2 regions of the Fictibacillus sp. B-59209 genome follow, and region 1 is predicted to be linked to the other one. Evidence: predicted binding sites of a transcription regulator. Region 1 holds the regulator's gene; the other holds the start of a gene.
What was found. The regulator LexA, encoded in region 1, represses DNA repair genes until DNA is damaged. The targets are predictions, from matches to a motif close to CGAACATATGTTCG.
Positions count from the first base shown of each region.

Region 2: the regulator LexA is predicted to act here: its motif matches at 1,833-1,846, upstream of P4361_RS09450 (YolD-like family protein).

Region 1 is NZ_JARMMC010000018.1:77,850-85,801, forward strand. It holds gene P4361_RS13260 (CcdC family protein) at 1-60, opposite strand, end outside; gene P4361_RS13265 (cytochrome c biogenesis protein CcdA) at 151-861, opposite strand; gene P4361_RS13270 (hypothetical protein) at 941-1,129, opposite strand; gene P4361_RS13275 (hypothetical protein) at 1,146-1,370, opposite strand; gene P4361_RS13280 (YneF family protein) at 1,691-1,903, opposite strand; gene sirA (sporulation inhibitor of replication protein SirA) at 1,984-2,424, opposite strand; gene tkt (transketolase) at 2,562-4,559, opposite strand; gene P4361_RS13295 (iron-sulfur cluster biosynthesis family protein) at 4,740-5,024, opposite strand; gene P4361_RS13300 (DUF896 domain-containing protein) at 5,131-5,370, opposite strand; gene P4361_RS13305 (YneB family resolvase-like protein) at 5,415-6,071, opposite strand; gene yneA (cell division suppressor protein YneA) at 6,079-6,357, opposite strand; gene lexA (transcriptional repressor LexA) at 6,513-7,133, shown strand; gene cysI (assimilatory sulfite reductase (NADPH) hemoprotein subunit) at 7,199-7,952, opposite strand, start outside.
Region 2 is NZ_JARMMC010000014.1:82,141-90,092, reverse strand. It holds gene P4361_RS09470 (VOC family protein) at 8-433, opposite strand; gene P4361_RS09465 (hypothetical protein) at 539-787, opposite strand; gene P4361_RS09460 (hypothetical protein) at 845-1,021, opposite strand; gene P4361_RS09455 (SRPBCC domain-containing protein) at 1,055-1,357, opposite strand; gene P4361_RS09450 (YolD-like family protein) at 1,981-2,241, shown strand; gene P4361_RS09445 (acyl-CoA thioesterase) at 2,637-3,149, shown strand; gene P4361_RS09440 (hypothetical protein) at 3,762-3,983, opposite strand; gene P4361_RS09435 (hypothetical protein) at 4,469-4,774, opposite strand; partial or broken gene P4361_RS23250 (DinB family protein) at 4,885-5,067, opposite strand; gene P4361_RS23245 (DinB family protein) at 4,989-5,228, opposite strand; gene P4361_RS09430 (YggT family protein) at 5,382-5,543, opposite strand; gene P4361_RS09425 (hypothetical protein) at 5,851-6,093, shown strand; gene P4361_RS09420 (hypothetical protein) at 7,057-7,272, opposite strand; gene P4361_RS09415 (hypothetical protein) at 7,431-7,952, shown strand, end outside.

The sequences.
Region 1 (7,952 bases):
AAAAATAACGGTGACAGCCATGACGGCTGCCAGTATACTGCTTGCAATAAAAAACAAAATCTTTTCCTTCTTTCTTATTCAGATGGCTCAAAAAATTGTTGTTGTTTTTAAAATAAGATCGTTGCTGCTTCTTTCCAGGAGTGATCCTTCTTAAAATCCTTGAAAGCCGCCAAAAACGCGATTTACGAGAAACGAAGTGAACTTGGTCATCCAGTCAAAGTATAACATGACCCCCATAGCGACCATAAGAAAACCGCCAGATTTCATTATTTGAACATTATATCTCTTTATGCTGCTTAGTTTATCCAAAAAGAAACTTAAAAAGAAAAAAGGAACCGCAAAACCAAGAACATAAAAAGCCATATACAGCATGCCCGCTCCTGGATTGGACACAGCCAGAGCGATCACTGCACCTAGAATCGGGCCTGTACAAGGTGTCCATCCTGCAGAAAAACCGATTCCGATCAAGATGGAGCCCATGTATCCCGCAGGCCTGTTTCTGAAAGCCAGCTTTCTGTCTTTCATTAAAAACGCCGGCTTTAATAAGCCTAAAATGATCAAGCCAAAGATAACAATGATAATTGCTCCGAACTGGCGAAGAAAATCTTTGTATTCAACAAAGATATTGCCGATGAATGAAGACGATAACCCCAGGACGATAAAAACGATCGAAAAACCGAGCAAAAAATAAGCCGTATGCAGCATGGCTTGTTTTCTTTTCATTCCCTTTTCTTCTTTGATCTCCCTGACTGAAATTCCTGTGATATAAGAAAGGAAAGCCGGATAAAGCGGCAGGCAGCACGGGGAGATAAAAGACAGTAAACCAGCTCCAAAAGCCAGCCATATATTCAAGTCTGCCATCAAGTCTACTCCTCTTTATGTAATACTTTTAGTTTATAGATTTAAGACCGCTAGTTCAATGAAAATGAAGGAAAATTCCTCAGGGAGGATCATCTGGCATCATAGAAGAGCTTTCCTTTTTGCTGAAGGGAATACATTTTGTGATATAAGCCTCGTGCTTCCACCAGTTCTTGATGAGTTCCTCTTTCCACAATCCAAGAATCAGATCAGCATCTTGAATAGTGGACAGACGGTGAGCGATTGCGATCGTCGTTCTACCTGCCCTCATTTTCTTTAATATGTAACTAAGATATATTCTCCGACAACTCTTCCTCTAAATCCACTTTAACACCAAATATTTCAGCTGCAGCTGAATCATTTCCTGGAGCATGAATTACCATCTCAACCTTGTACAGATTCTCATTGTCAGTTAAGTATTCTCCCTGCGATGGGACAGTTTGAAATTCGTAATATCCAGCATCTCCATGATCTTCGCCTTTAGAGTATAAATGCAAATAAATTTTTATCATAGAGTTTCTCCATCCTAAACTAACTCACTTTTCTCCCTGTAAAGTAAAATCTAAACGTCTAGCCAACTCGGCTCTATATCTACTCCATTCGATAAAAGGAATTAATTTCCTTTAACTAAAAAAAAATCAACTTCCTTTTTCAATTGCTAGTAATACTCCTCCATTAATCTTCTAAGTTCATTAAAAAAACCACCCTTTCTGCTGAATCTTACGCAGAAAAAGTGGTAGTTGTCGTGATATAAGAAAAATTAACCAATGACTTAAGGAATGATCAACTGATTAATCTTAATTGATGAAAAAAGCCTGCTGGTACGGGCTTTTTACTTCATCTGGTTGTTCATTGCTTTCATCATCTGATTGATTTTCTTTTGGGACGGCTTCTGACCCATTTGCATCATCATCACACGCAGCATGTTTTCATTGATTGGTGGATTCTTTTGTAGGTAATTCATCATGTATTTGCGGGCAATGAAAAATCCAATTGCTACTCCTGCAAGAAGCGCTAAAATGCCCACAAGGATATAATAAAACATAGTAAAACTTCCTCCTTCGTGTTGTCTAGCACTAGTTTACTATAAAAAGACAATCAGTTACAAGATACACGCCAAAATATTTATGACCCATAGCCTGACCTAGCCTTTAACGGATTCAACCAACCATAGCGGTAATACTTAAAATCCATCGCAAAAAAACAGCGTTCATACTTTCGTATGTTTTCAAAAATGGCTGTTTCCGCCTCAAAACTGCCTACGCTTTGAAGAAGCATATAACGTTCTGAAAAACTGAGCCGCGCAGAGCTTTTTTCACACTCCAGAAGGAAAGAGTGGACTTCCGCCTGAAATCCTTTTGATGAGAGCAGCATCTGTTTTATAAACGATTGAAGAGGGTTCAGCTGAAGCGGAGAGGTGATGTAAAGGATTTGTTTCATCAATACTTCTTTTTGCTGAGTAAAGGTTTTGTATTCTTCCAAAAACAGCTGAAAGAGTTTGATTTCTTTCCCAAAATACTCTTCGGCGACATCTTCCTTTATCTTATAGATCAAATACTCTCTCAAAACCGCCACCTCTCTCCCTTTTTTACAATTAGTATAATGGATTCTTTACAAAATACTTGTCTTATGCTGTAGCATGAGGCCACTTCTTTTGTCGAAAAAGAAACCCCGGAGAAAATATTCTCCGGGGTTTATACAGCTTATTTATTCAATAAAGCTTTTAATTTATTGGATACATTTTCGACTGTAAAGCCGTATTCAGCAATGATTTTTTCTCCAGGTGCTGAAGCGCCAAATTTGTCAATCGCAATTGTGTCGCCATCCAAACCAACATATTTGTGAAGGCCTTGAGATGCCGCCATTTCAATACCGAGTCTTGTTCTTACCGATGAAGGAAGAACGCTCTCTTTGTATTCTGCAGATTGCTTTTCAAAACGATCCCATGAAGGCATAGAAACAACAGAAACTTGGATTCCCTCTTGTTTTAATTGTTTCTGTGCTTCGATCGCCAAGCTGACTTCAGAACCAGAAGCGAGCAGCAACCCTTGAGGTGTACCTTCAGCTTCAGAAATAACATATGCACCTTTTTTGACATTCTCATATGCACTTTCTTTTGTCCCTTCTAGAATCGGAAGGTTTTGTCTTGTTAATACTAGTGCAGTTGGCTGATCTACACTTTCAAGAGCCAGCTTCCACGCAGCAACAGACTCATATGCATCTGCTGGCCGGATGACAGAAAGCCCAGGCATAGCACGGAGTGACGCAAGCTGTTCTACCGGCTCATGGGTAGGGCCGTCTTCACCAACTGCTACACTGTCATGGGTAAACACATAGGTTACCGGAAGCTTCATGATGGAAGCCAGACGGATTGCCGGGCGCAAGTAGTCTGAGAATACGAAGAACGTTGCACCGAATACTTTCAGTCCGCCATGAAGCGCCATTCCGTTAACAGCTGCACCCATCGCAAATTCCCTTACTCCAAACCAGATGTTGCGGCCGCTGTAATTTTCACGGCTGAAGTTTGTTTCTCCAGTAAGCATCGTGTTGTTTGATCCTGCAAGGTCAGCAGATCCTCCAAACAACCATGGAATATTTTTTGCAAAAGCATTCAATGCTTTTCCTGAAGAAGCCCTTGTCGCAACAGCTTTATCAAATTCAGGAAGATTCGCATCAAAGTTTTCTGGTAATTTGTTATCGATCGCTGTTTTCAATTGAGCTGCAGCTTCACTGTGCTCTTTTTCATAGCGTGCAAATAACTCATTCCATTCCTGTTCTTTCTTTTTGCTATCTTCTTTCAATGAAGCAAAGTGATCACTTACTTCATCAGGTACGAAGAAGTCTTCTTCAAACACCCAGTTGTATGCTTCTTTTGTCAGTTTTACTTCATCTGATCCAAGAGGAGCACCATGAGAAGCAGATTTACCGGACTTGTTAGGAGAACCGTATCCGATTACTGTTTTCACTTCGATTAACGTCGGATGTGAAGTATCCTTTTTTGCTTCGGCGATCGCATTTTCGATCTCTTCAAGGTTTGTTCCGTCTTCTACACGAAGTACTTGCCATCCATATGCTTTAAAGCGGTCTTCTACACTCTCAGAAAACGAAAGATGAAGATCTCCATCAAGAGAGATATCATTTGAATCATAAAGAACAACAAGTTTTCCGAGTCCAAGATGACCTGCTAAAGATGCAGCTTCAGCTGATACGCCTTCCATCAAATCTCCGTCTCCACAGATAGAGTACGTATGGTGGTCAACAACTTCAAAGCCGTCTTTGTTGTAAGTAGCAGCAAGATGGCGTTCTGCCATTGCCATACCTACAGCCATCGCAATCCCTTGTCCAAGCGGTCCTGTTGTAGCATCTACACCAGCCGTATGTTTGTACTCAGGATGTCCTGGCGTTTTGCTTCCCCATTGGCGGAATTGTTTTAAGTCTTCCATGGACAAGTCATAGCCTGAAAGGTGAAGCAGGCTGTAAAGCAGCATGGAGCCATGCCCTGCAGATAACACAAAACGGTCACGGTTAAACCATTCAGGATTTTCCGGGTTGTGATTCATGAATTTCGTCCAAAGACTGTAAGCCATCGGTGCAGCACCCATTGGCATACCAGGGTGTCCAGATTTGGCTTTCTCAATGCTATCTATAGCCAAGGTACGGATAGTGTTGATTGATAATTGGTCAATTGAAGCAGTAGACATTATTTAATCATCCCTTCATCTACATATGTAAAAGATTTCTCGATACCATCATAAACATATTGGACATTTTATACAAGCACAATGCCCACCAATAGTGTCCCATAAAATCTTTCTTTGATACAAATAAAAAAACCTGCATTATAACTTTATAACTTTTTGTTATAATACAGGTTCCTTTATTTAGTTTAACGCAGGGAACTCACAATAAAAGATATCTTCCCCTTCGTCATAGTCCAGTTTCATATCATCTACGAGCCAGCGGTCATCCGGTTTAATACAAAATTTCAATCCGCTTATTTCCTGAATATCATCACCGTCTGCCGGCTGAGCTGGGATGACGCCTAATGAGTATCCGCCGTTGCTTGCACTGCCGGCATATCGCGCATATAACCGGAGTGCCTCACCTTCATTAAGATCGATCTCACTATACAGTCTGACCACAGAATCCGTTATTGAAAAGGCCAAGGTGTTCTCCCCTTTCACAGTTGTTATATAACAGTATATACGAAATTCTGAATTTTGCAACAACAAAAAAGCCTGATTTCTTTGTACTGAAATCAGGACTTTTTCCTTAATGCTTCATATTGTTCTGGCTTTTTTTACTTTCTTTTAGCTTATCCGGTGTTACATCATTGCCTTCCGGGTCAATGATCTTCAATGAATGCAATCTATTTTGAAAAGAAGTTCTGACGTTTTTCAGATACTCTTCCCTTAATTGCTTTTGTTCTTTGGCTTCTTCTGTTGACAAACCTTCTTGTTTAGATTTTTTGGCAAGAAAATTTATCCGTTCCAGTTTATCTGGTGTAAGCATGGAACACCTCTCCTTTTTCTTCGATATTCCTATCGTAACGAATATTAAGTAGAGTTTCCAGTCGGAGCACTTTCTAAATACTCCTTATACCTGCGGTGAACTGTCGCTTTGGATGCTTCATATCCAAAACCCCTTAGCGTAACGGCAATTTCTGCAAACGTAAGATCCATTCCTCTAAGCCGGATGATTTCATCAACCGGAAGCACTTTCCGGTCTCTTCCTCCATGATGGATGTTCTTTAAATTCTTTTGTGGTTTATAGCCTTTTTGAACAGCCTTCCTCATTCCTCTTTTTATCTTTAAGTTATGTAGCTTGCGCTGATATTCCTCTACAACGGCAACGATTTCAAGCACCATAGACTCCGCTTCGGAAAGATGGTATTCCCCTTGGCTGCTGTAGGTATAAACTTTAATGTTCCTCTTCTGTAGTTCGTGAAGAAGAACGATCTTGGCGTTCCCCCTGCCCAAGCGGGTATCATCCGTTACAAGAAGAACATCAAATTCTTCGTTTTGGGCCCGCTCGATTACCTCAAACAAACCAACCCGTTCCAGGCTGTATCCGCTTTCTCTATCTTTTATGACAGAGACAATGCCGAACCCATGGCTGGCTGCCAGCTGTCTCAATTCATCTTCCTGCCGGGATAAAGAGGATGTCTGCTCTTCCTTTTCGGTGCTTACTCTGCAATAAATGATCGATCTCAATTGTGCCTCACCTGTCTTCTTCTGCCTTGATCGGTATCGTTAATTTCTGTCCTGGGGTAATGGTTCCTGCCTGTATTCCGTTATTCTTTTCAACCCAGTTGACAAATTCCCAATTTGAACCTTTGTCCTTCGTATATTCTTCGGCGATCTCCCAAAGTGAATCACCTTTATTAACGGTAATCTCCATATATTCTCTGGATCCTTCTGCGTGAGACTGATAAGCGAACATAATAAAACCTGCTGCAACAATAGATAATAGCATAAATACCGGTGAAAATCCCTTCATCGTATATCTCCCCTTTGCGAATATGTGTTCTTATTAATTTTCATTATAATAGGAACACCTGTTCTTTACAAGGGTTTTCTTCGAACTTATGTTTGTATATCTTGTTCCTGCATGCTATACTTTTTTCAAGAGTATTCAGTGAATGAGGTGTAATCATGACAAAATTATCCAGAAGACAAATCGATATCCTGGACTTTATTAAGGAAGAAGTAAACGCGAAAGGCTATCCACCATCAGTCAGGGAAATCGGTGAAGCAGTTGGACTGGCTTCAAGCTCAACCGTACACGGCCATTTATCCAGGCTTGAGAAAAAGGGGCTGATCAGGCGTGATCCTACCAAACCCAGGGCCATTGAAGTGCTCGGCCTCGAATCAGATCAGATCATAAACAGAACGCGATCAGTTAATGTACCGATCATCGGTAAAGTTACCGCGGGTTCACCGATTACAGCAATCGAAAACGTTGATGAATATTTTTCATTGCCAGAACACGTTGTAGGAGACGATAATGTTTTTATGTTAACTGTAGAAGGAGACAGTATGATAGAAGCTGGCATCTACGACAGGGACCTCGTGGTCGTCAAGCAGCAGCCAACAGCTGAAAACGGTGACATCATTGTGGCCATGACAGAAGAAAATGAAGCGACTGTAAAACGCTTTTTTAAAGAAAAAGACCACATTCGCCTGCAGCCGGAAAACGCCGCTTTATCTCCAATTTTGCTGCAAAACGTGACCATCCTTGGTAAAGTAATCGGTGTATATCGAACACTTCAATAAAGAAAAGCAAAAAAAAGCGACCCCGCAAACATGGCTGGGTCGCTGTTTTAGTTATAAGGATAATATTAATTATGAAAGTTTGTACCGTCCGTCGTTGCTTCTATAATGCCCGCACGAATCACAAAGTCTCCAAAGTGCTCGCCTTCTTCGCGTTCTTTCGCAAATCTAGGGAACAGCATCTTCAATTCTTTTAAAATCTCTTCCTCCCCTATGTTTTCACGATACATTTTGCTTAATCGGCTGCCGTCAAACGCTGCACCCAAATACATGTTATATTTTCCTGGCGCTTTACCGATAAACCCAATTTCACCTAGGGCATGGCGGGCACATCCATTGGGGCAACCCGTCATCCGAACGGTAATCTCTTCGTTTCTCAAGCCGTTTTCTTCAGCTATGTTATCGATCTTGTTCATTAGCACCGGAAGATAGCGTTCTGCCTCCGCCATGGCTAGACCGCAAGTAGGAAGGGCCACACAAGCCATGGAATTCTGCCGGATCGCAGAAACTTTTTGGCTGTCGAGCATTCCATACTGTTCCAACAACTCTGTAATCTCTTGTTTCTTCTCTCTCGTAATATTGGCAATTATAAGGTTCTGGTTGGCGGTCAAACGGAATTCCCCTGTATGGACCTTTGCGATTTCCCTTAAACCGGTCATCAGCTTGTAGTTCTCAAGATCCGCGATACGGCCGCCTTCAACAAACAGAGTAAAATGCCAATTCTCCTGCACACCCTGTACCCAGCCATACCGGTCTCCATTATCTTCAAAAGAAAAGTCTTTCGCTTCATCCAGACTCCAGCCTAAACGGTTTTCCAGCTCT
Region 2 (7,952 bases), on a different contig from region 1:
GTGCACTTTATCCCTCATACGCTTGCATCAAAGTTTTTATGTCAATTTTACTCTTCGTTTGGAGCAATGCTTTCATAACTCTTTCTGATTTTTCTGGATCTGGGTCGCTTACCATCTCGGTTAGAGTGGAAGGAATAATTTGCCACGACACGCCATACTTATCTTTTAGCCAACCGCAGTTTTGAGCCTTTTCATCTCCGCTTTCGGAGAGTTTTTCCCAAAAATAGTCCAATTCATCTTGATCTTCACAGTTCACGATAAATGATATTGCCTCTGTGAATTTGAAATACGGACCGCCATTTAAGGCTACGAATTCTTGCCCGTCCAGTTGAAATTCCACAGTCATTACGGTTCCTTCTGGTATCCCGTGATTATTTTTGCCATGGTGAGTGATTCTTCCTATCTTCGAATTTTTAAAAATAGAAGTGTACAACTCTGCCGCCTGTTCGGCTTGTGTATCGAACCAAGTTTGGCGTGATTTTTTGGATTTTGTTATTCATAATTTTTTCCTCCTAAATATTCAAGCGTTTTAGTAGGTTTATACACAATACTCTTGTAGCTTTTTGAGGGCAGCTACATGATTCGGAGGCAAGACTGTTGCCCTCACGTGCTGAATCATTCGCTCAATCAATCGGAATGCATCCCGCAGAATGAACCACTTCTCCACACGCTTGGTTGTGCGAATCGGCACCTTCTTATGCTTCATGAGGGAAGTAAGTTGATTCGATTCTTGTGCAAACGTGAGTTCCACTTGCTTTCGGAATTTCAGCATGTGCTGTTGGAGCATGCTATCCTTCGGAACGGGGCCGTTGAAGTATGGATTTTCCTTGAAGGAATAACCATTCTAATTCAGGGAGACAAGATAGTCGGCAAGTTTATCGAAAGTACCCTCAAGATTTTGTTGAAGCTTTGGAGCCATACCTTTGTAGGTTTCTTGTTCCTCAGCTGAAGCGTTCACATGGCAACCTTTTAGTTTTAAAACAGTTTTACCTTCGTCATCTTCTAGCGTTATGATATTCATAGTTTCAAGAGGCCAGCTCACGCTAAAAGGCGCTCAGACCGTATTGCCTTGCTCATCCGAAAAGGATCGGATATAAGCCACTTTCTCAGGTTCGACAACCTCCTGGTATGCAAATTTTCCCCACATAACCTGATTTCCGTCAGGAGACGTCTGAATACCTAAAAACTCGCCACCTGATCGAGCGTCCATTTTAACGATTTCGAGGGTGACCCCCTTTGGTCCCCACCATTTCGCGAAATGCCCGAGCTCTGTCCATGCTTTAAATACGAGTTCGCGAGGGGCATCGAATACACGCGTAATTGCAATCTCGAACGATTGATTCAGATTGTTATCCATGAAAATCCTCCTTGTTTTTTGAAGGAAACTATTCCCCTACTTTGCTACAGAGTGCTTGAAGCCTGAACCAGAAGATCGGCCAGGAGATCGTTATCGGGTGATATCTTCGTCTGGCCCGCCTGGGGCTTGTATAAATACATCAAGAGATACATGTTCAAGCACAATAATTTTTCTCATAATTGAGTTCCTCCAAAATCTGGATTACTAACTGGCTTAATGTACAGTATTATCAGGCATCCCAAACTAAGCAAGCCTATTGGGTTCCATTCATCAATCATTTCTTTTACAAGAATATATATATATTCACAAAATTACACCTTAAAAGTGCATTTTCAGATAATAATATTCGTCTTTCTTGTTCAACTATCCTGCCCAGTTAGTTCAAGAAGAGTCAGTAATATTGGTACTCATAACAGCACGGAAATTTGACATAAGTTATGGACCTCTTTTAGAGGGCCTTTTTTCCACTACTACACGAACAAACATTCGCATATAATAAAGAAAATAAAAATAAAGGGAGGAATAAATATGTTTCGTGATCGAGAATCCATAAAATGGACTGCTATGATGCTGCCTGAACATGTGAAAGCACTACGGCAGTTTGACTGGGACCAGGAGAAAAAGTGAAACCGGAATTAGATGAACAGCAGCTGGTACTGATGGAAGACACAATTGGTGAGGCAATGGAACATAATTTGGATTTGTGCTTTACATATTTTGAACGGGGAGATTTTCATTTATTAATCGGGAAGGTTCATGCTGTGGTTCAGCATAAAAAGGAATTGAGGATTGTTGATTTTCATGGTGATGTGATACGCCTACAATTTTTACAGTTTTTACTCTGTAGTCAAATTCTACCATGTTGTTCAAAAACTGGGTACTGAGAAAATTAATGCTCAATCATTAGATAAATGGGTCAATTCTCATGCATATTTCTCAAGTTTTAACTTAAAGGTAATACGAATTTTATGGAAAGGAAACCTGTTGCAACATCCCCTTGCAGTAAGTAACAATTTGGACAGTAGAAATTATAATTGATTGAAATAGAAAACTAACGTTAATACTGTGGTTGAGAAAGGAGTTGACTCTTTTGGCGGAGGAAAGAAGTGAAAAACCGAATGAAATTACTAACCATATGGATGATGAACAACTATTAATGGTTGTTAAAAAACCTATGAACATATAGAAGTTATTAAATACCAAGATGATAAATAGTTCCCTATGCTTATTTCAGGAAACTGCTAACTTCCTATAAAAAGAAAAGAAAGGTTGTTATTTTATGATAGATCAAAAAAAATGCAGGGATTCTTTTGTAGTAAAAACGAGCATTGTGTTACCACCTGATACAAACAATCATGGAACGTTGTTTGGTGGAAAACTAATGGCTTATATAGATGATGTAGCTTCAATTGCCGCAATGCGCCATTCCCGTAGAAATACTGTTACAGCTTCGACTGATTCTGTAGACTTCTTGCACCCTATTCATGTCAGTCATGCCGTCTGTCTAGAGGCTTTTGTTACATATGCAGGCAGAACATCAATGGAAGTATTTGTTAAAGTAATAGCAGAGGACTTACTATCAGGAGAACGGAATGTATGCGCACTTTCTTTTTTAACAATGGTCGCAGTTGATCAAGACGGTAAGCCTACCCACGTGCCAAAAGTCATTCCAGAAACGAATGAGGAAAAAGGATTATTCAATTCTGCAGCGGAGAGAGCAACGAACCGAAAAAAAAGAAGAAAAGAAAGTGGGAACCTAGCAAAGGACTTCGGTACCGGTTTGCCATGGTGAAAGCCTGATCCTTAATTAGAATGCATATTTGCAGCTTTACTGATCTCGTTAGGAACGTTAAAAAAGAATTGGTCTTTCTGAATATAGCTCCATTTCGAAAAATACTTGGTCAGGAAAGGCAAACATGTATTTTACGCATACCGTTTTCCATCCTCACGCATAGAATAGATTACAGGATAAATCCTGTAATTCTCCTTAAAAAATCGGACAACCTGTAAAAGATTATGTTTAAGTGAAGGTTTGATCTCAATATCGGTGGAGGATTGAGAGGGGGTATGGATATGACGACTATTCTTTCCATAACTGTTGTTGCACTGGCCCTCCTTCTATTCGCAAGTTTATATAAAGACAAATAAACTTTTATATTTCTATGTTTTCAGATTGTAGTATTCTCAAAGAGTGATGCTAATTAAATAACTAACCGATTGTTGTATAGATAGTAAGAGGTAACAGTAGGCAGTTAGAGAAAAAGGTGTTTCCTCATGTATGAAGAAACACCTTTGATATATTTTTACTTCTACATTTTAAGTGAAACAACAAAAACTAGATTTTGCTTCTTATTTATGATTGCGCTATTTAGAACTCATTTCGAGCAAAGTTTTTTTAGATTCTTTAAGTTCTCCGTTCAAGAATTTTCACTGTCCAATCGTCTCTATTTTTTTCTACGGTGACCTTATTTCCATCTCCTGCTAGATAACCCGCTACAAAACAAGCCTCATCATACTCTTTAAATGTTTTTTCATCGAGATCGGACGACCGCTTCATTGCTTCTATGGCCCTTCTTAAATAGCCCTCCCCTACACTGAAGAACATGTTGATCTTGATTGATTTCATATGTTGATTTCCCCTTTATGTATCTACTAGCCTTAAACCATCGAACAGCATTAGTCTTGGGAAGACTCCGGTTCTTGTGGTTCCTTTATTGAATGCTTCCAATCTTTGTAGTCCGGCTCGTCAAGCTCATAGATATCATTTTACCATCAAACTTACATTGGTCATACTTCGTTTCATATTCTCGGGTGGATTTCTTAATTTCGTTTACAACCTCTGTTTGTTAAGGTTAGGTTGTTGACGTTATTCATTTTAGAACTAACTTCGTCAATTTTACTTTCTATGTTATTCAGTTGTTTGTTTCGATTGCTTTGACTTCTAAATAACAATACAACCATAGTAATAAGAAATGCAAAGAATACGACGAACATCAAATTGAACTATTATGTCTCCTGTATTCAATCAAATCTCCTCTCTAAAATTATTCTCTTCTTTGTTTTTGTGTACATTTTCATATCCCGTCTCAAGTCTCCCGCTCCCTAACCTCTTTAACTTTTCTGTGCGGGAATATAAAGAGAAACTGATTCAAGGGGTTCCCAATTGTTATCATACAATTGAAAATGAACTAGGCGGCCTTCCTCGTTATAAAAAGAATGGCGGGATCCGACTATATTTCCGTTTACATTATAAAGATATTTAGTAATTGACACGATTTTTTGCTCTTTTCTAAATTCTTCATGTTCTATATCCAGTTCATTTTCTTTGTACTCTTTCCACTTTTCTACTGGCAGTGTTATTTGGTGCAGTCTCCGATTACTAGTATATACTTCTAATACGATGGAATTAGGATTCATAACATTTCCTCCTTCCTTTCATATAAAACTTATTATTTGCACAATTTTCTGGATTTAAGAGTTTCAGTACAAATCAATTATTTTTATCAGAATACCAATGACGCGAATAATCAGTCGTGAAAAGCGTGCATTACCATTTCAGACAAACTCGTTTTGCGTTTCTCTTCCGATGGAATATTAAGAACCCTAAACTTTTCAAAATCCTCTGGCTGGTTTAAAAATTCTTGATACCTCTGAGATAAAATGTAAAACAACCTATCCATTTCTTCAATACCTTTCCCTTCCCCTGTTTCTTTCTGCTTCCAATGGGCATATCTTTACCAGAAATAATATGAAACCAAAGTTGATCGACGATGTACATGTGAGAAACCACTTTCAATATAGAGGGGAAAACGCTCTGAATTTCTTGATGGTAAACATCATCAGAAAGCTCTTTTAATCTTTTAAATTTAATGCATCCAATAATAATTACTTTATTAACTTCTTCTGTAATAATTCCAGAAAACCTTCTTCAACTAAACGCCAGTTAGTTCAATAAAAAAAAGCTGCCATGCAGCCCTGTTTAGATTTATAGTTTCCTGCTTTATTAGACAGGTTGCTTACATTATTATACGCCCATCATATTCATTAATTGGCGGAGATCTTCTAGAGCAAATCCCCTTAAACATCTATATGCAATTAAAGCGATGATAGGTGAAAAATCAATTACACCAAGCGGCGGGATAAAACGCCGAAAGATAGCAAAGTAAGGATCAACTAATTTACTAATCCATATGCCAACCTTTGTTAATGTTCATATCCATTCTCGGTTCATGGTTTCCTCAATTTAAAGAATAATAAATATCGGTATTATATTGCCCAATTTGTAAAATGATAGTGCCCAATATTTATTTCTTCCCGTCTATATAATTATTTTAAATACCAACAAGAAAGAAGTTTTAACCGCTAAAAAGAGTTTCTAGGTATACTTTTTTATCTATACTAGTCCAGCTTTGCCGCCGTCTGCATTCGTTTTACACTTCGAGAAGCTAGAGGAGCGACTTTAAGGAGCTAGAGGAACTGGAACTTTCGTTTTTATGAAAATGGCCTTTCTTTTTAAATCTTCTATTCCAGGAGCTAGTGGAACTCTCTTTTTTGCACTTAAAGAAGCTCGAGGAAGAGGAACTCTCTACTTTGCACTTAAAGAAGCTAGAGGAAGAGGAACTCTCTACTTTGCACTTAAAGAAGCTCGAGGAACTGGAACTTTCATCTTTATGAATATGACAACGTTTTTTCATAATTTTACCACCTTTCTTTTTAAAGCTTCTATATTATATTAATTTCATGATCCTATGTATGGTTGAATGATAGAGGACAAACATACATTTAGTAGAAAAGAGTGGCCAATTATGATAGAAACAAGAATAGCTTAGAAAAAATCGGTGATAGCGTAGAACATGAGATATAAATGAGCTCAATAAGAAAAAGAATTACACCATGCCGCACATTCATCTTTTTTAAAAAAGAAGGAAATAGTAATTATAATCCATAAACTTTTGGACAAATCTGTGGACAAATATTTCTAATGCAACATGAAATCTAACGAGTGAGGAGAGTGATGAACTCTACTTTTGGGAATGAGTAAACAGCAACGTAAAATTCGATGCTGTTTTACTTAGGTAATGCCACAATAAATATGGGGTAAAGTAAATTTATACATAGAGTGGCTCATTTTAATACCTTTTCATAAGAAATCGTCGTGCACTTTAAAAGCCTATTTCCTCGGAGGTCTTTATGGTTATTGCTTGTTTGTCACATTTAAAGTACCAAGTGATGTGAAAAGGAAAAAACGTTCTTTTTAAAGGCTTGGTTCCACCATCTTCCATATTTCTACATAATATATTAAGAGATTAAGAGTTTTTCTCTTTTCTCAAAATGTTTACTGGAGGGTTTTTAAAGCCCTCGATGAACAGGCTTTGCTGCCCTGTTCGAAGGGAGGAAAAAGAAAATGTCTTCTAAAGACAATCAAAATTGCCATGTGGAAACCCATACCATCGGGGAACCCGGAAACAGGGGAAGGTGCCAATTTTTTTTTAATGGAGGTTACGAATCTGCCTCTTTTTGAAGATTTCACATGCAACCACAACAAAACATTGATCAATTTTTTCAACGGGAGCAACTCATTCCCTAGCGCCCAAATTCCTGTGATCATCACCATTCGCACAAGGGACTGCCAAAAAGCGATCGTTGAAACCATTGGCCCTAGTCAAACAAGAGTGATCCAAGTCGAGGATTTTGAAAGCTTAAGTGTGACGGCGACGGCTACTACGAATGTAACCGTATTTGTTCAAAAAACGTTCTGTATTTGCTGTGGAGAAGAAAAAGAAGAAAGCTCTAGCTCTAGCTCTAGCCACCGCAAACATCAAAAAAAAGGAAGCTCTAAATGCAATCGTTGCCACAGGCCCCACAAAAAATGCAAATGCGCCCGTGCCGAATAAAATAGCCGCTTCGAGCGGCAATACGCTCCTTTGTTCCTTTTAAATAGCAAGAAGTAAAAAAACGCTCTTTCAGGTTTACTTCCTGATGAAACATCTGGAGCACAATTTTTTAGTAATTAGTAGTTTGTCCATACCAACGTCTCTCTATATGCATTTAATAGAGTAGGAGGTGCATTTAAATGGGAGAAAAAAAGAAATCCCGAAAAAAGATTTATTGTGAACCGGAATATATTGTTAAAGACGTATATACCGAAAAAGAAGTAACATTCGTTCACCCTATCATCCGTATTAAAAAAGAGCATATCAAATATGTCCCTCGCCATGTCTATAAAGAAGAATCAATACATGAGATCATAGACCCTGGCTTTCCAAAATGTGATTGCAAGAAGAAAAAGAAGAAAGAATTTGATGAGTCTAGTTCCAGTTCCAGCTCCAGCAAAAAGCACGTTAAGTCAAGCTCCAGCTCCAGCTCCATCAAAAAACACGTTGAGTCGAGCTCCAGCTCCAGCCCCATCAAAAAACACGTTGAGTCGAGCTCCAGCTCCAGCTCCAGCCCCATCAAAAAACACGTTGAATCGAGCTCCAGCTCCATCAAAAAACACGTTGAATCGAGCTCCAGCTCCAGCTCCAGCTCCAGCCAAAAGAAAAAGAAAAAGAAGAAATATCAAGATGACATCAAAGACCCTGGCTTTCCAAAATGT